DNA from 2 places in the Shewanella inventionis genome. Region 1 is predicted to be linked to the other one. Evidence: riboswitches for the same ligand, from Rfam matches in the RefSeq annotation. Region 1 holds a riboswitch; the other holds the start of a gene.
The links. Region 1 has a riboswitch for lysine ahead of lysC (lysine-sensitive aspartokinase 3). Riboswitches for the same ligand answer to the same signal wherever they lie in the genome.
Positions count from the first base shown of each region.

Region 2: linked by a shared signal. The riboswitch ahead of K8B83_RS17085 (Na+/H+ antiporter NhaC family protein) and the one ahead of lysC (lysine-sensitive aspartokinase 3) in region 1 are both predicted to bind lysine.

Region 1 covers NZ_CP082926.1:4,611,293-4,622,845, forward strand. Annotated here, with positions in the region: gene lysC (lysine-sensitive aspartokinase 3) at 1-1,073, opposite strand, end outside; lysine riboswitch at 1,208-1,382, opposite strand; gene K8B83_RS20700 (DUF3293 domain-containing protein) at 1,670-2,110, opposite strand; gene arcA (two-component system response regulator ArcA) at 2,798-3,514, shown strand; gene K8B83_RS20710 (S9 family peptidase) at 3,591-5,885, opposite strand; gene K8B83_RS20715 (class 1 fructose-bisphosphatase) at 6,060-7,052, shown strand; gene K8B83_RS20720 (dicarboxylate/amino acid:cation symporter) at 7,119-8,378, opposite strand; gene K8B83_RS20725 (DUF7281 domain-containing protein) at 8,663-9,607, opposite strand; gene K8B83_RS20730 (phosphoenolpyruvate carboxylase) at 9,595-10,815, opposite strand; gene K8B83_RS20735 (condensin complex protein MksE) at 10,812-11,465, opposite strand; gene K8B83_RS20740 (ATP-binding protein) at 11,465-11,553, opposite strand, start outside.
Region 2 covers NZ_CP082926.1:3,821,155-3,832,707, reverse strand. Annotated here, with positions in the region: gene K8B83_RS17120 (proline--tRNA ligase) at 1-743, opposite strand, end outside; gene K8B83_RS17115 (acyltransferase) at 861-1,472, opposite strand; gene tsaA (tRNA (N6-threonylcarbamoyladenosine(37)-N6)-methyltransferase TrmO) at 1,477-2,256, opposite strand; gene rcsF (Rcs stress response system protein RcsF) at 2,378-2,773, opposite strand; gene K8B83_RS17100 (H-NS histone family protein) at 2,915-3,325, opposite strand; gene K8B83_RS17095 (electron transfer flavoprotein subunit beta/FixA family protein) at 3,761-4,510, shown strand; gene K8B83_RS17090 (electron transfer flavoprotein subunit alpha/FixB family protein) at 4,512-5,435, shown strand; lysine riboswitch at 5,741-5,956, shown strand; gene K8B83_RS17085 (Na+/H+ antiporter NhaC family protein) at 6,038-7,594, shown strand; gene K8B83_RS17080 (thymidine kinase) at 7,746-8,324, shown strand; gene K8B83_RS17075 (acyl-CoA dehydrogenase C-terminal domain-containing protein) at 8,400-10,190, opposite strand; gene K8B83_RS17070 (cation:proton antiporter) at 10,574-11,553, opposite strand, start outside.

The sequences.
Region 1 (11,553 bases):
ACGTTAACTTCTGATGTAGTGATTAAATCAACTGATATTTTATGGCGAGCAAGTGTTGCAAAGGTTTCAGCTAAAAAGCCTTGAGCGTGTAACATTTGTAAGCTGTGAAGGTTAAGCAATGTTTGATCTCGGCGTAATGCCACTGCACGATACACTGGCGTATCCTCAACCTGATGGCGGATCCAAGTCCCTCCCATTTCGGGCGCTTTACTTGAGCCCACAAACACCTGAATTTTTTGCCTAACAGCAGGCAAAATAGTTGCTGGATGTAACACTTTCGCGCCAAACGTTGCCATTTCTGCTGCTTCATTAAAACTAATCTCAGCAATTGGGCGTGCGTTGGGTGCCAATCTTGGATCTGTGGTATAAATACCTGCAACATCGGTCCAAATCTCAACCGCAGATGCATGTAACGCTTCGGCAAGTAACGCTGCAGAATAGTCACTACCACCACGGCCTAAGGTTGTTGTGCGACCATCTTGATCTGCACCAATAAAACCTTGAGTAACAATAATATATTTAGCTAACAGCGGCTTTAAAAAATCACCCGACAATGAAGCTATGGCTTCTATATGTGGCTCAGCTCGGCCGAAGTGACTGTCAGTACGAAGAACCTGGCGCACATCAAAATGATCTGACGCTGAGCCTTTTTCACGGATCACCGCAGAGAATAAAATCGACGAGCATTGCTCACCTGTAGACAATAATTCATCCATTATTGCCTTACTACGGTCAAGCTCTAACGATTCGCTTAACACCGACATGCGACTGAGAATTTTATCAATACTTGCCGCCACATCTTGTGGACGCCCTAACTCATCTAAAATGGCGTATTGAATTTTCGCAATTTGCTTTAACAGCGCTAAACGACGCTCGTCATTCACATTCGCTTGGGTTAACTCAACCAGTAAATTGGTCACGCCACTTGACGCACTAACCACAACTAAACGAGTTGCAGGGTTGGCTAAAACAATATCAGCACAACGGCTCATTGAGCCGTAGTCAGCAACCGACGTGCCCCCAAACTTGGCAACAACCAATTGTGCTTGTACGTCTTGAGAAATTAGACTCATACAGATGCCTCCGCAGTTTGCGAAAGACAATAAAATAAGATGTGATTTACTAACATGATATACGCTCCGAACACACTACGTTCGAAGAGCCTGGTGCTAAGATAACGCACCCTTAAAGAAGGGAAACAGCAATCATCACCAGAAGCTCTCCACCAAAAAAACAGGTGACAATCGTTAGGATTCAGCCTAAACGACCGATATCAATGTGTGCCACACAATTTGATACCTCGGCGCTAATCTCCATCATAAGTTGTCATTGGACTGGCATCCTCAAACTTACTACCTAGTTAACGCTCCTCTTCTGTGCCTCCCGAAGGAGGGACCTGAAAAATAGCAACAAATGCACTCACAAGTCAATCAACAATTGTAGTAAAAATACACAAATTTAATTTTATTCATCTTTGAGCAGTGCTAATCCCCCACAATGAATAACAGTGGAGGTGTTAATTTGGAATTATTTATTGTTCGAAATACTGAAGAATTACGGTTTAAAGATAACGGGAAGTAAAAAAACAATACAATCTATTAAAATTGTATCCAAAAAGGATCCAATAACCAAAACAGTGACAAGATTGGTTAGGCTCTAAATGAACACACTAAATGTGAGCACCAATGTCGGGTAACTCATTAACCAAACGTAAACGATGATTGAATACGCCCAATTCAACCTCAGGCATCTTCGAGTCATTACAAGCAACAAGGGATAAAAGCCCCTGTTCGACATAATAAATTGCGTGTTGGTTAAATGCTTTACCTAACTCAAGCGCTTGTTCTTTATCAATAAAAACAGCCCAGCTTTTTTCCATATGCGATAAATCAGGAGCAGCACCAATCAGCGCTCGGTATGGGCTATTAAATTGTTGGATTTTAGATTGGAGTTGGCGATCTAATAAGCGATTTTGACTGGGGGTGAGCAACAAACCGCTTGGATTATAAGCAGTAACAATAGCGAATGGGAAATCATCTGAGAGGCGTTGAGTAAACAAAAAATGAGTGGTTTGATACTCGTGCCACAGTGTATCTATAACATTTTCCATAATATTAATTCGTCAATTAAGCCAAAAACAGTGTAGCAGAGCCTTGTGAATTCTTAAAGGTTTGAGATATCAGTCACAAGTATAATATTTTAATTAAAAATAAAATCAAACAGTTAAGAAAAGACCAAACTTTTCATCTGTTTTTTATATTAATTATTTAACATTTAATTTGTTAACAAATACCTAAAACGAGTACAATAATCATTACTTACTATTAAAGCGCCGTGACTTCACCCATAACATCAAGCCATTAGATGCACCATGGGACAGCGTTTAAAACGAATTCATTGGTTATTAGTCACATTTTTGTGTGCTTAGTTTACACCTGAACGTTTTATGTTCTACATTTGATAACACAATCAAGATAAACCGTAATACGAGTAAATAAGTTTGCAACAAATGGAACTATCTTTGTAAATCGTATTCATAGTAGTAAGCCAATTAGGCAATTTTTTTACTCATGAGGCAGGAGTTCATTACAACGCCTGATGAGCTTAGATATACGCAAGACAACTCAGTAACCATAAACTAGCGTTACATTATACGAGTTCATAAGAGTGTTTTATTCAGGGCAGACATAGATAAACACCATAAAAAATACTGGAGTATCGGCGTTAATTAAGAACGCGATTACAACTTGACTAGCCTGTCGCTAGAGTCGAATTTTTATTAAATTAGGTATATATCATGCAAAACCCGCACATTCTGATTGTTGAAGACGAAGCAGTAACCCGTAATACATTGCGCAGTATTTTTGAAGCTGAAGGTTATGTAGTAACTGAAGCAAATGACGGCGCAGAAATGCATAAAGCCATGCAAGATAACAAAATTAACCTAGTGGTTATGGACATTAACTTACCTGGTAAAAACGGTTTGTTACTCGCTCGCGAATTACGTGAAATTAATAATATCGGTCTTATTTTCTTAACGGGTCGTGATAACGAAGTTGATAAAATTCTTGGCCTTGAAATCGGCGCAGACGACTATATCACTAAGCCATTCAATCCTCGTGAGTTAACCATCCGCGCACGTAACCTATTAACGCGTGTTAACAGTGCAGCTGCAGAAACCGAAGAAAAAGGTTCTGTTGAGCATTACCGTTTTAATGGCTGGAGTTTAGAGATTAACAGCCGTTCTTTGGTTAATCCAAAAGGTGAGTCTTATAAGCTACCACGCAGTGAATTCCGTGCGATGCTTCATTTTGTTGAAAACCCAGGTAAGATTTTAACCCGTGCAGATTTATTATTAAAAATGACTGGCCGTGAGTTAAAGCCGCATGACCGTACTGTTGACGTCACAATTCGTCGAATCCGTAAGCATTTTGAAAGCTTAGCTGATACGCCAGAAATCATCGCCACTATCCACGGTGAAGGCTATCGTTTTTGTGGTGACTTAGAAGACTAATCTTGTAATTACCCAATAAAAAAACCAGGTAGTTAACCTGGTTTTTTTATGCCCGCTTTTCACGATTAGTTTATGATTATTTCAATTGCTGGTCTAAAAATGCCGCCAACGATTTATATAAATGATTACGCACTTTCTCACCGCGCATGGAATGCTTAGACCCAGGATAATCCATCATCTGGAATAATTTCCCCTCATCTTGCAATGCTTTATAAACGCGTGTGCTGTTTTCAAACAACACGTTATCATCTGCCATGCCATGGTACATCAGCAAACCTGACTGATAATTTTTTACGTAAGGTAAAATACTGCTGGCATCGTAACCTTGTTTATTGGTTTCAGGATTACCCATATAACGCTCGGTATAATGAGTGTCATATAAACGCCAGTCGGTAACCGGTGCCCCCGAAATGGCTGCTTTAAAATAATCTGGCGCCTTAAATTGGCTCATTAATGCCATGTAGCCGCCGTAGCTATGACCATAAATCGCCACGTTTTCGCCATCAATAAAGGGCAAACTACGCAAATAATCTACGCCCACTTTTTGATCGTTTACCTCGGCATCTCCCATATTTTGATAAATCACATATTCAAACGCAGTGCCACGGTGGGCCGAGCCACGATTATCTAATTGAAATACTGCATAGCCTTGTTGCAACAAATACTGAGTAAAATAGTCTGCTTCGCTCCAGCTGTTAACCACTAACTGGGCGTGCGGACCGCCATAAACACGCACCACCACTGGGTACTTTTTATTGGCATCAAACGGCACAGGTTTAAATAAACGGTACATTAATGGCTGACCATCTTCTGCTTTTAATTGACCAAATTCAGGCATTTGCCATAAACCAGCCACATCATAAAGAGGATGTGTCTCATTGATTTCGTTTTGCTCAACCCAGGCTAATAATTTACCAGAGTCATTGTGTAAACTGATCTGTGGCGGTTGTTGCAGGCTATTAAAATAGTCTAAATATACCGGGCTTTTGTCAGCAAAAACCGCGTCATGCATACCAGCGCTTTGACTAATACGTTCAATTGACTCTACGCCTATATTCATATTAACGCGGTACAAATGGCGCTCTACCACACTGTCTTTACGGCCACTAAAATACACCCAACCGCTGGCTTCATCGACAAACTCAAGCGCATCAACTGCCCAATCTCCTTGGGTTAATTGTTTAAGCTGTTTACCCTGTAGGTCAAACAAATACAGATGGTTAAACCCATCACGCTCTGAACCCCAAATAAATGCTGACTGCTGCTTTAAAAAATGCAGGTCATTATTAAGGTTTACCCACGCTTTACTGCGCTCTTCAATCACTGTGTTAGCTTGCTCTGGTTGACTAAGTGCAGCAATGCGCAAGTCTACTGCTTGTTGGTTTCGGCTTTGCCATTGAAAAGACACATGTTTGCTGCCTGGTAGCCAATCAACACGCGGTAAATACATGTCTTTTTGTTTACCTAAATCAATCCAATTAATGCTTTTATCTTGCAAACTCACCACACCAAGGGCAATTTCAACGTTCGCTTTACCTGCATAAGGATAGCGTTGTTCGGTAAGCTTAATACCGTCGGCGTAAATCTCATTACGGGTGACTAACTCAACACCTGATTCATCAATACGAGTAAAAGCAATTGCTGACTCATCCGGCGCCCACCAATAACCGGTCATGCGATCCATTTCTTCCTGGGCAACAAACTCCGCCATGGCATTCTTAATAGGGCCTTTCCCATCTGTAGTTAATGCGATCACTTTTTGGGTATCGAGTGCTAACACATAAAGATTTTGATCGCGCACAAACGACACATAGCGGCCTTTAGGCGACAAACGCGCATCGGTGGCAAAGCCTTCGCCAGTGTTAAGCTCTGTGACTTTATTGCTAGCCACATCATATAAATACAATTGCCCTGCAGCAGGAATTAAAATACTTTGGCTGTTTTCAGACCAAAAGTATTCCATGATCCCTTCGCCATAAATTCGCTGGCGTTCACGGCGAGCTTTTTCTTCATCAGACAGCTCACCACTGGCTAGCAGATCTGCATTTATCAAGATGCTGCGCTCACCCGTGGCGATATTCATTTGCCACAAATCATAAAAATGTTGGTTTTCGGCACGGCTTGATAGGTAAGTGACGCGCTTTCCATCTGGAGACAAGGCCAGACCGCGTGGGCTTGAACCTGCTAATGCAGGAGATGCATGAATACGTTCTATCGTCAGTGGCGTTTTATTGCCGTTTATTGCACTTAACGGCGCGGTAGTTAATGAAGTCATGGTATTGCCTTGTGCGGCTTGAGAAATCTGGCTAGTAAAGAGAAACGGTACGGCAGTCATTGCCACTAAAGCATGCTGCTTCCATGTTGTTGTCATTATTATTAATCCTATGGGCAAACAATCAGTCAACATTTTGCCTGAATTTACGACAAAACCAAAACCTTGGATAACAATCGCTGAAATTAGCATCATTGTGGGGTATGATTTGCAGATAACTGATAAAAATGAACAACATCGACCTTAACTTCGCAAAACTTCATAGGAAAAATCATGCAGACCTTGGCCCAAACCCTTAGCGCTCAAGCAGTCAATGCGTCATTAACGCAATTACTAGTCACCTTAGCAGAAACCTCAATCGCCATTAGCGGTGCTGTTCGTCACGGCGCGTTGGCAGGAGTATTAGGCGCAACAGAGCAAGAAAACGTTCAAGGTGAAACCCAGAAAAAACTGGATGTGATCACAAACGACATGCTTAAAGATGCTTTAAAGGCTGATAGTACAGTGCGCGGCATCGCTTCTGAAGAAGAAGATTACGTTGTAGAGGCCAATGCTCAAGGTGAGTACTTAGTCAGTTTTGATCCTTTAGATGGCTCATCTAATATCGATATTAATTCACTCGTTGGCACGATTTTCTCGGTATTACCGGCACCTGCTGGTGAGTTTAACGAGCAAAGCTTTTTACAAGCTGGGCGCAAGCAAGTTGCAGCAGGTTACGTGCTTTATGGCCCATCAACTATGATGGCGCTAACCACTGGCAAAGGTACACAGTTTTATACCTTGGATCCAGACAGCCAAACTTTTCTATTGACCAACGACAATGTGCAAATCACGCCAGATACGGCTGAGTTTGCAATTAACATGTCTAACCAGCGCTTTTGGGAAGCGCCAATGCAAACCTACATTGCCGACTTGCTACTGGGTAAAATTGGCCCTCGCGAGCAGTCTTTTAACATGCGTTGGATTGCCGCTATGGTGGGTGATGTACATCGCGTATTGTGCCGCGGCGGTATTTTTACCTACCCAACAGACAATAAAAACCCGGCCAAACCATTCAAATTACGCCTAATGTACGAAGCCAACCCAATGGCGTTACTTGTGGAGCAAGCTGGCGGTAAAGCCTCAACAGGTTACGAAACCATTTTGGATATTCAACCGACTGAAATCCACCAACGTGTTGCCGTTATTTTAGGTAGCGCGAATGAAGTCGATACATGTTTAAGTTATCACGGTATTGATTACAGTGAAGAACCATCGATTGACTAAACTGTTTGTAACAAAAAGCCGCTCAATAAACCATTGAGCGGCTTTTATATGGTGCAAAAAAGTCACTTATTCTTTTGCTGCCACTAAGCTCTCTTCTGTCACTTGGTGCTTTTTCTCGGTCTGGTCAACAATAGTCAGTACCGCGGTGTCACCTACTACGTTACAAGATGTCAGTACCATATCAATAATACGGTCAAGTGCTGCAACAATCACAAACGCTTCTACCGGCAAGCCCATTTGATAAATCAATACCCCAATCATTACCATGCCACCACCAGGTACACCACCAGCACCAACAGAGAGCAAAAACACGCTGAATAAGAGTGACGGAATTTGATCATTGCTAATCGGCATACCAAACGCATTGGCCACAAAGAAAATAGCGATGGTGATGTAAATCGACACGCCACCCATGTTCATCGTAGCCCCTAGTGGCACGCCAAAACCGGCAACCGCCTGGCTTACGCCCAGTTTGTCGGTTAAGGTGCGCATGGTCACAGGGATAGTGGCATTAGAGCTAGCCGTTGAAAGCGAGAACAATATCTGTTCTTGAATTTTATCACGAAACGTTTTAGCCGAAACGGGGGTAAATAGACTGACAGCGATAGGATAAACAATAAAAATCCAAATCAATAATAAGGCTAAAATCAGCACTAAATATTCAACCACACTGACAAAGATTTCAGGTTCTAAGGTGGCGCCTAATTTAAACATTAGGGCGAATACACCGTATGGCGCAAGGCTCATGACCACTGAAATTAAGCGCATCATAATTTTATTGGCAGTTTGAAAGCCTTTCACTGCACCTTCAACCGATGAGCCCATTGATTTAATGACACCACCCATCAACAGTGCCATAAAAATCACTTGTAACATGTTGCCAGAGGTAAACGCAGAAAATGGATTATTAGGTACAATGCTCACAATAAGTGACATTAAATCTGGTAATTCGGTTGCAGTAATATCAACAGAATCACTGCTCGACATGTCAACGCCTTTACCAGGTTCAAAGATCATTGCCACAGCAAATGCGGCAACAATAGCAACCACAGTGTTGATAATATAAAAACCAAAGGTTTTGCCCCCTAAACGGCCAAAACTTTTTAAATCTTGTAACTCACACACGCCGCACACAATGCTCACAAACACTAAAGGCACGACTAACATCATGATCATATTCACGAACATGGTGCCTATACCGCTTGCAAAAGTAACTAGGGTTCCGCCGAAGAAGGCGTTGTCGGCCAGTGCAAACTGTACAATACTGCCTAGTAGCACACCCAAAAATAGACCGATAAAAATCCGGGCCGAAAGTGATTTTGTCATCTGTTATTTCCCATTCGAAATGGCAACTTATGTTGCTGCTTATTGTTATGCCAATCCTGGCGATTATTCTTTTCGATCGATGAAATACTGAGACATAGCGCAATATATTTCAATCGCCTTATCAACAAAAGTGATTACTTTATCAGCGCTTAGTAAACAAAAATCACAAAAGTATGTAATAACAAGGTATTACAAAAGCGATTATGGGCTATTTATTGAATTGCCACATGGCATTCACAAGGGCGCAAGCCACAGGGAAACCAGTGCATCGCAACAGATGAGGGTTACAACTTGATGCTAAGCAAACTCAATGATAATGATTTTGCCAACATATGCTGCTGTTTGATACTCACACTATGATGGCTAATCCAATTGACTAACGTTAACCATTGGGCCGTGTATGCTGCTGCATTTTCAGCCGTTGGCGATGAGACATTCTTTAAATAAGTAAGTTGTTTGTGTTGTTTATTAAAGTCTGCGACTAAATTGATTTGGCTAATCGCAAGCAGCTCATTCGGTGAAGAAAGTGCTTGTTGTGGCACTATCATGCTCCGGCACCCATTTAAGGTATTCGCAATCATTAGCCCAGCAGGATCTAGATCGGTAAAGGCAATCACATTTATGTTCATCGGCTCTATTAAACGTAAAAAGCGCTTTCTTCCTGCGGGTGAATAGTCATGACTGCCACGATACAACACCATGCAACTATCGATGATTGGTTGTAACTCGGGTGTAAATGAATAAGCAAATAGATTGTCAAAACTGTCGAGGTTTTCGACCACAATAAGGTGTGAGAGTTTAAGCTGTTGACATAGCGCGACAGCGGTATCGACTTTTAATCGCAATGCGCTGTGTTGTGCACTCAAAATATGGGGTATTGCATCCCCCATAATGTACCTAGCGAGCTGCGGAGCAAGCTTAATGAGCACATAATCGGCCTCTGGGTTGATATTAGCGTATTTTTCATTGGCGCTTTGCTGCGCCATTTGATCTCTAGGCACATCAAAATCAAGCGATAAAATGTCTAACCCTGAGCCAATCTGCGCCATTTTTCGCAGTAATGCGTAATCTTTACTGGTTAAATACAGGTATTTTTCAGCGCCATCCGGCTCACCGATTTGCCATATCTGATAGAGTTTTTTCCAACTTGCATTAAAAGCCACGCGCGGCAATTGTTGCTTTGCCGCGCGGGCCAATATCTGTAATTGACTCTGGCTTAAGCTAGCCATAACTCAACATCATGAATAATAAAATTACCGTTATACACAGGATCGGGTTTGCCTATTGGTTCTAACTCAAAGTAATTTTTATGCTCATCGGCCAAACCTTCATAGCCACCAATCACTTGGTATAACCAACTTTCGGCATCCCACTGTAATTGTTTTTCGGTTAAATAACTCAATGCTGATTGACGCAAACCAGAATCAATCACCTCACAGAAATATTCATCCACGGCAATTTTGAGTGGGTTTTCAGGAATATCAAAGTCTTCAATGTCGCCCATTTCAAAGGTAACGTTTTGCTCACGTGCAATGTGCGGTAATGCATCACGGCTAATGGCTTTCACTTGTGCCACTATACTCATTAGCTCCAGCTCATGATGTGGGTTACTCACATCAACACTGGCTGGCGCCAACAGGGCCTCAGCACAATTAAATAAACTCGGGATCTGTTTATGACCAACATGATTATCGACTTGATAGTCTGGGTGCATGTCGGTGTGCAGCAACCAGCCTTTGAGTAACCGTGTACGGCCTTGAATTTGCCTAAAGCGGCCTAATAACTCATATAACCTACCCTGCACAATACTCAGCTCTTGAGTACATTGGCTTAGGGTTTCTTGTAGGCTGGTCATTAATAAACGGCGCAGCTCGCGGATGTCACCGGCAATGTCACCCAGCTCACTAAACTGGAACATCTCGAGGCCATTGAGCAAGTCTGACACCTGGCTTTGCGCTAATTCGTTTTCGCGAATTTTGGCACTGATAGTCCCGACATAACCAAACTCGTTATTAATGCGGCCCCATAACACCCTAATCGAATATCGCAGGCTGTCGGTAAAGCTGTAAACGTGTTCGTTTAGGTCCGCTAAATAAGCTTCTGCTGCGCTGTGATCAATATTATGACGCGCCTCTTTATAGTGATCGGCCAGGGTTTTTATGGTGGCTAAAGACGAGCCAACGTTAGAGTCAATTTGGCGATTACGCTCATCGCTTAAGGCCTCTTCAAGCAACGCCCTGACTGAGCGCTTTAAACGCAGCTCTTGGTCTGGCTCTGGTCGCCACAAAATGCCGCTTTTTTTGAGTTTTTCAATCACGCCTGCATCATGGGCGGTGTCGTTTATCGACCCCGCTAAATAAGCATCCATGATCACATCGGCATGCCGCCCGAGTTGTTTGAGCAGCTTTACCCCGGCCTGGTGTAAGTTGCTGCTCATATTAACTCCCTTTGGGTCGCAGTTTCAGCTTGCGCCTCAAGGCTTAGGCCTTCGGTTTCGTCAATAAAACGGATCACTTCATATAGGTAATCAAGCTTGCCGGTGGCGATGTAAATTTGTTTTTCACTATTAGGTTTAGTCAAATAGCCCAGCTCAACTAAGCGCTTAAACACTAGCTTAATTTGGCCATCGACATTGCTGCTGCTGGAGCCAAATAAACGATACTGGCTAAGCTTTGTCAGTTGTTCTCTAAAGGCTGGAGTATCTTCGATTCGAGCTTGTAAATCAGTTAAGCGGATCGGTACACCTTCGCTTAATGGCGCATCTTGGCCGCTGGCCTCTTGCACTAACACTAACCATTCCACCAGCGGTATTAACGCAGAGCATATATCTTTAAACTGCGATGAAATCACTTTGCGCTCGGCATCGCCAAGCTGTAAATAGCCACAAAAGAACACTTCACCTTCACCTGCGCTGGCTAAAGTGCGGTTAATTTGATTTAAGTAAGTTTCTATTCGCTCGCGGGTGCTGTTGTTTTTTAGCGCGCGCCAGCCGTCTTCATTGGTCACTCGGCAAATAAACTCACCACGCAACAACTGTTCGATTAAGGCACTTGTTCCCACTAAGGTTGTTTCATTTGAGTCTGACATTAACTTTGCTCCTTAGCCGTTGTGGGATGAGTAGTTTCAGCATTTCGTTGTGACAGTCGCTCTGCAAGAGGGTTGGTTTTAGGTTTAA
Region 2 (11,553 bases), 790 kb from region 1:
GGTTCAAGGCGAGCTTGTGTAGGTATTGGCGACTCGGCTTTTTCAATGTTAGCGGCATAATCGCTACCAGTTGAGTAAGCAATAAGATCTTCACCGCTGTTAGCTAATACGTGGAATTCATGTGACATACTGCCACCAATTGAACCTGTATCGGCTAATACTGGGCGGAACTCTAAGCCCATACGCGTTAAGATGTTGCTATATGCGGTATGCATAGCATGGTATGTGCTATCCATAGTGTCTTGATCTAAATGAAAAGAGTAGGCATCTTTCATTAAAAATTCGCGTGCGCGCATTACGCCAAAACGAGGACGAACTTCGTCACGGAATTTAGTTTGTACTTGGTAAAGAGTCAGTGGTAATTGTTTGTATGAACTTAACTCTTTGCGTACTAAATCTGTGATCACTTCTTCATGGGTTGGCCCGAGCACGAAATCACGGTTGTGGCGGTCTTGGAAACGCAGTAATTCAGGGCCAAACTTTTCCCAACGGCCAGTTTCAACCCAAAGATCTGCTGGTTGTACTAAAGGCATTAGGATTTCGATAGCGCCTGTTTTGTTCATTTCTTCACGAACAATGGCTTCAACTTTACGAAGTACACGTAAACCTGAGGGTAACCAGCTGTATAGACCTGATGCGTTACGGCGGATCATACCCGCGCGAAGCATTAACTGATGACTAATCACCTCTGCATTTGCAGGGGTTTCTTTTTGTGTTGAAAGCAGGTACTTACTAACTCGCATTCCCAATGTCCAAAATAATTACTATGAATGTGCGTCATTTTAGCACCTGCATGAACGATGTCACCTGCTAATTCAACTCAAAATATGTCTTTATTGTGCTTTATTTGCTTAAGGTGATTATTTATCTCGTCTATCGCCAATCACTCGGGCTGGATTTCCTGCCACAATTGCATATTCGGCCACATCTTTGGTGACTATACTGCCCATACCTATTACTGCATGGTGACCAATTGTTACGCCATCGACAATTCCAGCCTGGGCACCAATCCAAACGTCGTTACCAATAACTACGCCTTTTGAGGTTGCTGCTTGTTGATAAATTGGCGTATTTGGTGCCATACCATGGTTAAAGGCATAGATGGTCACATTATTAGCGATACGCGTTTGATGGCCTATTTGTATTCCATTTCGTCCGCCATCAAGACTGCAACCGTGATTGATTGCGACTTCATTTCCCATTGTGATTGGGCCGTGCATAAACACATCGGCACTGATCATACATTGATTGCCGATAACGATATCACGTCCGGGTTCTGCAAATAATTGTGCTTGTGGTGCAATAAAACAATGTTCACCAATGTGAATGGTTTCAAGTTGTGTTAACTGCTGCTGTATGTCGTCTTGCCAAGGTTTAGCCCACAGCAAATGTTTTGGTTTAAGTGAAAAATATAGCCATGGCATCCAAGATAAACGTTTTTTATGCTGAGCTTGGTAGTTGAGATCTGCCATATTGTTAGTCCTTCAGTAGAAAGACTTTAGTGGGTTTAAGTTCTAGCACTTCAATTCCGTGAGAGGTGATATGCCAAAAAATATCTAAGTCGTATAAGGCTACTTGATACAATTTGGGATCGTCTTTGGCTTTTTTGTAAGCGGGGCGAGGGTCTTGGGATAGGACACCATTAATAAGCTCCATGAGATCCTGGTATTGCGCTTGTGTGCCATATTGTGCAATTTGGGTTTTAGCCAGTTCAGTGTAATGTACCGCGATGAGCTCTGGAGCTTGTTGGGCAATGCCACCTTTTGCATCAAGGATCGCATCTGAAAATGGAATATAAGGCTTAATATCAATGATAGGCGTGCCATCTAGTAAATCCATGCCAGATATGGCTAAACATACTTTGCCTTTACGATTGACTATGCCATGTAATTTGACAACGGATTGGCCGATACCGTTGGGCCTAAATGTTGAGCGAGTGGCAAATACGCCAAGCTTTTCATTTCCACCTAATCTTGGTGGGCGCACCGTGGTTTTCCAGCCTTGTGCTAAATTTTCATGAAAGCAAAACAGAAGCCATAAATGAGAATATTGCTCAATGCCTCGAATGGCGTCGATATGGTTAAACGCCGGTTCAAACTCAATATAGCCAGTGGCCTTAACTAGACCTGGTTGACGAGGAATGCCAAATTTCTGCTTATAGGGGGTTCTGCAAATGGCTACGGCATTAATTTGACTGCTAAACGAGCCAGTGTTGTTTGGTGTGTTTAAATGAATTTGAGTGGCATCTTGAGTCATGCAATACCTGAAATAAGCAAATAGTCGAATAAAGATAATAACTAACGTGATGACTCATTATTTGTGTGTTTCATCACGTTAGATTCAGTGCTGCGGTTAATATTGATTCTGTCACTTTAGCTTAGTTGGTATTAGTTGTTTTGATTGCTTGTCCTACACAAAATGCACGGCTATAACAGCTGTTATCCGCTTCGGTAATCATAAAGCAGCTTTTTACGACAAAACCATTTGCACCTAATTCAGCAGCGGCTTTTCTGGCATTGGTTCTTGCTTCTGCCATTTGGGGCGGCGTGTCTTTTTGGGTTTCTTGGCAGGCTTCGCCCTCGACTAAACCTAATACTTCAAATTGCCCTTTAGGTTGAACCTCCCCATCATATAAAACAACGTCACCTACTTTAAAGTATTCGTTTATTGCTTTACCGTCTAAATTACTTTTGAAAACATAATCACTTGCACACGCGCTCAATAAAAGTGCGGCACTAGAAAGAAACAATGCGTGTTTAACAGAAAAAATCATAGCCGTAGCCTTTAATTAATAAGTATGAGCCAACGGCTTAAGTTTACCCTGTCTTCTGGTGTTGATAAAGCAGTCAAATAAAAAGGACTTACCTAAGTAAGCCCTTTGTTATCGTTAATCAACAAATATGTTATTAAAAAATTATTCCATGCCAGGAATTAAGAACTCTTTAATGTCTTTACCGCTTTCAACTTGGTTTTTAAATACAGTAGGCATACGACCTTGACCCGTCCATTGGATTAACTCACCGTCAACCGTAATTTGATATTTAGGTGGACGTGGTGCGCGTTTGGCTTTAGCCGCTTTAGGTGCAGATGTTACGTCACCTAAATCTTCAATTGATAAACCACTGTTTTCGATTTGTGCGAGAATTTCCGCAATGCGAGCGTTACGCTCAGCATTGGCTTCAAGCTCTAATCTTTCTTCTTCTTCACGATCAGCAATAATTTTTTCTAACTTGGCGGCTGTGTCACGTAAATCATCAAGAGACAATTCTTTTACTGCTGCTTTAAAACGACGACCGTGGGTTAAAATATCTAAAAAGTCACTCATGTTGTTTAGTTTCCTAATGATTTATTATTAAAAATAAAAGATTTATTTAAGGTAATTTGTTCAACTTACAGGGTAAATTTCAGTATTGCATGTGGTTTATTTGGATTCTTTTTAATTATATTGATGAGAGTTAATCTCACAAGATGACCAATGCAAAATTAATAATACCGAATATAGTTACAATAATAGAAACTATTCAGTATAGGATCAAATTAAATTACCTTTAATACCCAATATTTTTAATTAAACTTAATATTTTATGCCCTTTTGTTTAAATGCCGTGTAGTTTGATTGCCACCTCGCGGATAAAAAAATCTAAACAAGCGTTTGACTTTGATTGACGTTAACGTTAACAGGACGTAAAGTAATCCCATCTTGCATTGGCAAACGCCAGTGTGTTGTCCACATACATTGAAGGTGTAAGAAGGAAAACCTATGAAAGTATTGGTGCCTGTTAAACGCGTAGTCGATGCCAATGTGAAAGTCAGGGTAAAAGCTGATAACACAAATGTTGATACGACAAACCTTAAAATGGCGTTAAACCCATTTTGTGAAATCGCAGTAGAAGAAGCGGTTCGATTAAAAGAAGCTGGCATAGCCACTGAAGTTGTTGTGGTGAGTGTGGGTGCCAAAGTAGTTCAAGAGCAGTTAAGAACGGCTATGGCTCTTGGTGCAGACAGAGCCATTCATATTGAAACTGATGAGGATTTAGTTCCTTTATCTATTGCCAAACTTTTAAAAGCGGTGCAAGAAAAAGAACAAGCACAGCTAATTATATTTGGTAAGCAATCAATTGATGGTGACAACAATCAAACAGGCCAAATGCTCGCGGCATTAACCGATATGCCACAGGCTACCTTTGCATCTGAAGTTAAACTTGATGGTGAGAAGGTGACTGTTACTCGCGAGATTGACGGAGGCTTACAAACCTTATCAATGCCGTTACCTGCTATTGTCACTGTTGACTTGCGTTTAAACGAGCCTCGTTACGCATCATTACCAAATATAATGAAAGCCAAACGTAAGCCGTTAGACACTTTAGCCGTTGCCGATCTTGGTGTGAGCTTAAAAGCTCATCAAACTGTGCTTAAAGTTACTCCGCCTGTGGATCGCAAAGCCGGTATTATGGTGTCTTCAGTTGAAGAGTTGGTTGAGAAGTTAAAAAACGAAGCGAAGGTGATCTAACATGGCCATTTTAGTATTAGCAGAACACGATAACGTCAGTTTAAAATCTGATACGGCCAAGGTTGTTAGCGCTGCGACGGCCATTGGTGGTGATATTCACTTACTTGTGGCGGGGGCTGATTGTGGCGCTGCGGTCACTGCTGCTCAAGCGCTTGCGGGTGTGAGTAAAGTATTGGTTGCTGATAGCGCTGAATATGGTGCTCAGCTTGCTGAAAACCTCTCTAAATTGGTGGTTGAGTTGGCGGCTGATTACGAGCACATTTTAGCCGCAGCATCGAGCATTGGTAAAGACACTTTGCCGCGTGTTGCAGCGTTATTAGATGTTGCGCAAATCTCTGAGGTTATTGATGTTGTTAGCAGCGATACTTTTGTTCGTCCTATTTATGCGGGTAATGCATTAGCGACAGTACAAAGTTTAGATGCTAAAAAAGTCATGACGGTACGTTCAAGTGCGTTTGACGCGGTTGCCTCAACAGGCAGCGCCGAAACAGTTAACCTTTCTCAGGTTATTACAGCTCGTACTGAGTTTGTATCACAAGCATTAACTGAATCTGCGCGTCCTGAATTAGGTAACGCTGGCATAATTGTTTCAGGCGGCCGTGGTATGGGCAGTGGTGAAAACTTTGCCATTCTTGAGCAGTTAGCTGACAAGTTAGGTGCTGCAGTGGGTGCTTCTCGTGCGGCAGTTGATGCAGGCTTTGTACCTAATGATTTACAAGTGGGTCAAACAGGTAAGATTGTGGCGCCTGATTTGTACATTGCTGTGGGTATTTCTGGTGCTATTCAACATCTTGCGGGCATGAAAGACTCTAAAGTGATTGTTGCTATTAACAAAGATCCTGAAGCACCGATATTCCAGGTCGCAGACTATGGTTTAGTCGCTGATTTATTTGAGGCGGTTCCGGCGTTAAATAATTTAGTTTAATCATATCGTTTGCTCATTTAAACAACTCATCTTTTGATGGGCTGTTTGAGATAATAAAAGGTTTCTACTTAACCGGTAGAAACCTTTTATATTGGGCGTTTTTTGCCTAAATTGCTTAGTTGTTGTTTTTTGTATTCAGTGTGTGCCGTGTTTATTTGATTCAAAAACGTTAATATAATGAAATGCAATTGTGGCTTTAGTTGTCATAATTGTTATTTGCACCGCCTTTTAGCGCTTATTGCTAGCGGACTACGTACCATTTATGATTGTATGTCGGCGCTATTTGTGAGGTGTCATTGGCAAGTAGTGAAAGTAGAGGTGCATTGTATAAGAGTAATGCTGGATTGGGTGATTCCAATAATTCAGCACCAAAGGATGCAATGCCGAAATAAATGAGTCTATCACCCTCATTTGTTGGGGCAGTTCTCGAAAGGGACTGCACTGTCATAGTGTTTTTTATCGTGATGATAAAAAATGATATTCATATTAAATGGGTATTGCTGTGGAGTGCTACTAGTTAAGTTCAAGCATACACTTTCTGTGTGTGTCCAGTCTTATTTCTAGTTTGCTCTATTCGTATCCAACGAAGAAATAATTAAATTATGATCATAAGTTATGCCGATTCGGCACTGTCAGTTTTGCCACCACTTGTGGCGATTACATTGGCCATTTTTACGCGTAAAGTGCTGCTATCTTTGGGCTTAGGTATTGTCTTAGGCGCGTTGTTGTTAACAGATTTTTCTGTTGTGGGTAGTGGTGAATATATCGCCAATACCGCAAGCCAACTTGTGTGGAAAGACGCTGCTCTGAACAGTTGGAATGTGTACATTCTGGGCTTTTTGATTGTCCTTGGGATGATCACAGCATTAATTACCGTCAGTGGTTCTGCAAGGGCATTTGCTGATTGGGCTAAATTGCGTATCCGTAATAAACGAGATGCTAAATTAATGACCATGTTTTTGGGTTGTGTGGTGTTTATTGATGATTATTTCAATAGCTTAGTTGTCGGCTCCATTTCGCGCCCTATTACTGACCGTTATCATATTTCGCGTGCTAAATTGGCCTATATTCTGGATTCGACAGCAGCGCCTGTGTGTGTGATTTCTCCAGTTTCGAGTTGGGGAGCTTACATTATTGCGTTAATTGGTGGCATTTTAACCGCTCATGGTTTTACCGATTCAGGCCATTTAAGCGTTTTTGTGCAAATGATCCCAATGAACTTTTATGCTCTGTTTTCTTTGTTGTTATTACTGTGCGTTGCAGCTTTTAGTTTAGATGTTGGCCCTATGCGCCAGCATGAATTAAATGCATTACGTGGTGAATTATTTGACGAGAATAAAGGTCAACCTCCTGGGGCTGTTGCTGACTTACCAGAGGCTGATACAGGCAAAGTACTAGGCTTATTTTTACCGATTGCCATTTTGGTATTTGCTACTGTGTATTTTATGGTTGCAAGCGGCGCTGATGCATTAGCTGCAAGTGACTTGCCGTTTAGTGTGTTAGGTGCTTTTGAAAACACCGATGTGAGTTCATCGCTTTTCTTTGGCTCGCTTGTCGGCTTTGTCGCTACAGTTGCGCTTGCTATATTTCAGAAAGTCGAACTTTCAATGCTATTTAAAGGGCTGGCCGTGGGTGCTCGCTCTATGTTACCTGCAATTTACATATTGCTATTTGCTTGGACCATTTCAAGTGTGATTGGTCAGCTTGAAACGGGTAAATATATGGCAAGTTTAGCCACAGACAATATCCCGTTTGCCTTGTTACCTGCCGTGTTGTTTTTATTAGCGGGAATTACAGCGTTTGCTACAGGCACAAGTTGGGGCACATTTGGCATTATGTTACCGATTGCAGCTGATATGGCTATGGGCAGTGACAGCAGCATGATGTTACCTATGTTGGCAGCGGTTTTGTCTGGTGCGGTGTTTGGCGATCATTGCTCGCCGATATCTGACACCACCATTTTGTCATCAACCGGTGCAAGTTGTCACCATATAGACCATGTTGTGACGCAATTACCTTATGCCTTGATAGCAGCTGCTATCAGTTTGGTTGGTTACAGCGTATTAGGGTTTACTGGCTCGCTAATGGCAGGATTAATCTGTTGTAGTGTATTGTTTGTGTTCAGCATTGTGATGTTACACTTTTGGGCTAAAAAATAAACGTTGAGCTTAGCTTTAAGCTGCTTAGTCGTTGTGCTTAACGTTTAAAAATGCCGTGTTCGTAACGAATACGGCATTTTTGTTTGTTGTTGCGATGTTAATAAAGGTAATATGACAGCCTATCTATCATTAACGATTAGGACGCTTAATTTTGGCGCAACTGTATTTTTATTATTCGGCAATGAACGCCGGTAAATCAACTTCATTGCTGCAGTCTTCTTATAATTACCGCGAACGTGGCATGCACACTTTGGTGATGACCGCATCGATAGATAATCGTTATGGCGTAGGTAAAGTGTCGTCGCGTATTGGTATTGAAACAGATGCGCAGGTTTTTAAAGATGACGATAATTTAATCGAATTAATTTCCGCGTCGAACAACGAGCAAAAAATCCATTGCGTACTGGTCGATGAAAGCCAATTTTTGAGTAAAGAACAAGTACGTCAGTTAACTCATGTGGTCGATAATATGGATATTCCCGTGTTGTGCTATGGCCTTCGTAACGACTTCCAAGGTGAGCTATTTCCTGGCAGCCATTATTTATTGGCTTGGGCTGACAAGTTGGTTGAGCTAAAAACGATTTGTCATTGTGGCCGTAAAGCCAACATGGTGGTAAGGCTGGACCATGAAGGCAAACCGATGCGAGAAGGTGAGCAGGTCGCCATTGGTGGCAACGAAAGTTACGAGTCAGTGTGTCGTAAGCATTTTAGAGAGTTTTTGTGGGATTAGGCCAACCTAAGCTGATTGAATAAAAAAAAGCCGCGTCATGTGAAATGACGCGGCTTTTTTGTTTGCATTTACCGATTAAAAATCAGCGTCTGCGAAATCAACAATATCAGCACTGCTAGATTCAATCTGTTTGCGTAAGCTGCGTGTTTGGATGCCCCAATAACTCATAAAGAACTGTGCTGTTTTAAGTTTAGCCTGGTAAAAGCCAGTTTCTTCGGTTCCGGCTTCTAATGCGGCTAATGACGTTGCTGCAACGCGTGTCCACATCCAAGCTAGTGCGGTAATGCCAAATAACTGCATATAGGCCATTGATGCAGCACCAATGAGATCTGGATTTTTACTGGCAGCTTGAACAATAAAGCCGGTGGCTTTTTCAAGATCGCCCGCCGCATCCATTAACCCCGCTAAATAAGGTTTCATCGCATCATTAGTTGCATGTTGCTCGATTAATGCTTTCACCATGCCAGACCATAGCGTTAATGCAGCGCCTTTGTCTGCCAGTAATTTACGGCCAACTAAATCAAGTGCTTGCACACCGTTAGTGCCTTCGTAAATCATCGCAATACGGATATCACGGACAAATTGCTCCATGCCCCATTCGTTAATATAACCATGGCCACCGTATACTTGCTGTGCATCGACACAAGCTTTAAAGCCTTGATCTGTAACAAATCCTTTAACGATTGGCGTAAACAGTGCAGCTAACGCCGAGGCCTGTTTGGCTTTTACAGGGTCGGTATGGCGCTCAGCTTCATCAAGCCATAATGCTTGTTGGCCCATTAGTGCGCGGGTACCCTCGTTAAACGATTTTTGTGACAACAACATACGGCGAACATCACCATGCACTAATAATGAGTCAGCAGCTTGCTCAGGCTGTTTTACACCGCTTAATGCACGGCCTTGAATGCGCTCTTTGGCATAGACTAATGCGTTTTGGTATGCAATATCAGACACACCTAAGCCTTGAATACCGACACCTAAACGAGCCTGGTTCATCATAGTGAACATGGCTTTTAAGCCTTGATGTGGGGCGCCAACTAATTCGCCAATGGCACCGTCAAAATGCATTACGCAGGTTGAGTTACCGTGTATGCCCATCTTATGCTCAAGGCCGGTCGCACCAAGTGTATTGGCTTCACCCAAACTGCCGTCAGCATTAACTAAAAACTTAGGTACAGCAAACAACGAAATGCCTTTAACCCCTTCAGGTGCGTCTGGTAAGCGTGCCAGTACCAGGTGAATGATGTTTTCAGCAAGATCGTGATCGCCAGATGAAATAAAGATTTTTTCACCACTGATGGCATACAGATCATCACCCGCAGGAACGGCTTTAGTGCGCAGTAATGCCAGGTCTGTTCCTGCATGCGATTCAGTTAAGTTCATGGTGCCTGTCCATTCGCCACTGACTAATTTCGCTAAATATTTTTGTTTTAGTGCATCGCTGCCATGTACATGAATGGCTGAGTAGGCGCCATGGGTAAGCCCTGGGTACATGGCAAACGCCATGTTGGTTGCCGTTTTCATTTCGGTAGCAAACGTGCCAATCACTTCTGGTAAACCTTGGCCGCCGTACTCTGGGTCGCATGTTAATGTGGCCCAACCATCTTCAACATATTGTTTGTATGCTTGCTTAAACCCTGTTGGGGTAATGACTTTGCCGTCAACCAGTTTACAGCCTTCTAAATCGCCGCTGGCATTAAGTGGTAACATGATGTCGGTAGTAAAGTCTGCTACACCTTGTAAGATTGCATCGGTGAGATCTGCGTCTATTTCATCAAAACCGCGTAGATCAGTTTGCTGATAAATGCTGAGTAATTCTGACAAAATGAATTGATAGTCGCGAAGAGGGGCTTGATAAATTGGCATAAAGTCTTTCCTTGGTTACTGTGTATTTCAATATTTCAACAAAGGCGGTAAACCATCATTTTTAATACTGGTCCAATCTCTTTGGCTTGTGTTATCTAACATAACCAATTTCGAGTAAAAACTCAGCATTATTTTTACGTAAGCGTAAACTTTTTCGAATATTGGATGTATTGTTAAATTTACTTTGGCGCATATGCTGTATGAATGTTGTTCGATACGGAGGTTTATGCCTAAACGATCATTATTTGCTTGGCTTGGGTAGTCTGTAAATTGTGTTCAATTGCCACCTTCTTAAGGTCGTTGTGACTGTTTTTTTTGAACTGTTAGGCATAAATGAACGGGTTAATCAGCAATAGCGATATTAAAATACGCTTGCTATTTCGTCACTGAGATTGATTTTTTTCCATTGTTAATTTTAAGATTAACGGCCCAATCAGTGTTGTCAGAGCAATAACCATAACAAGTATGGCAAATTCTTTGGCTTGTATTACTCCAAGCTGACGACCCATTTCAGCAAACACTAAGCCGACTTCACCCCGTGGCACCATTGCCGAGCCTACAATGAGTTTTTCTTGCCATTTAGAGCTTGCGGTGAGCCCCGCTAAAAACTTGCTGACAACAGCAATAAAACTTAGCCATGCCAGTAATATTAAGCCTGTAAAGCTCACATCAAGTTGGCTTAAGTCTAAACTGATGCCAACGTACACGAAAAAGACTGGACTAAATAATTGGACTAACGGTTTTGCTGCTCCTTCTAGTTGGTTGGTGTAAGTAAAAGGGTTCTTTAAATAACGATTAAAGGGAGATGTAAAGTGTTTCGACAAGCCCATTCCGACTGCAAATCCACCTAAAATGGCAGGTGTACCAAACAAGTGTGCTAACCATGCAAATAACAAAATCATGGTCATGACAACAAACACTTCATACCCTGGAATACGCGCTTTTAGGTGAAGCCAACGAGTAAGATAAATAATGGCTCTGATGAGCGGCGGGCTAAAGATAATAAAGCAGGCGATCATGATAAATAACATCAATGTTGAACTAAGTGCTAATTCACCCGATGAGGCAAAATTAAACAGTATGCTTAACAACATTACGCCAACAATATCGTCTATTACCGCAGCACCTAGGATAATTTGCCCTGCGTGACTCTGAGTTTGGTTATTGAGTGCTAAAACGCGAATTGAAATGCCTATGCTGGTGGCAGTTAATGCGCAGCCAAAAAATAATGCAGTAAAAGGAGACAGTGATAACCAGTACAAACTCGCCAACCCCGTGGTCATTAATGGAATGACAACTCCTAGCAAGGCAACGCGAATAGCTTGGTTACCTGAATGAGCAAGGCGTTTGATTGATGTTTCAC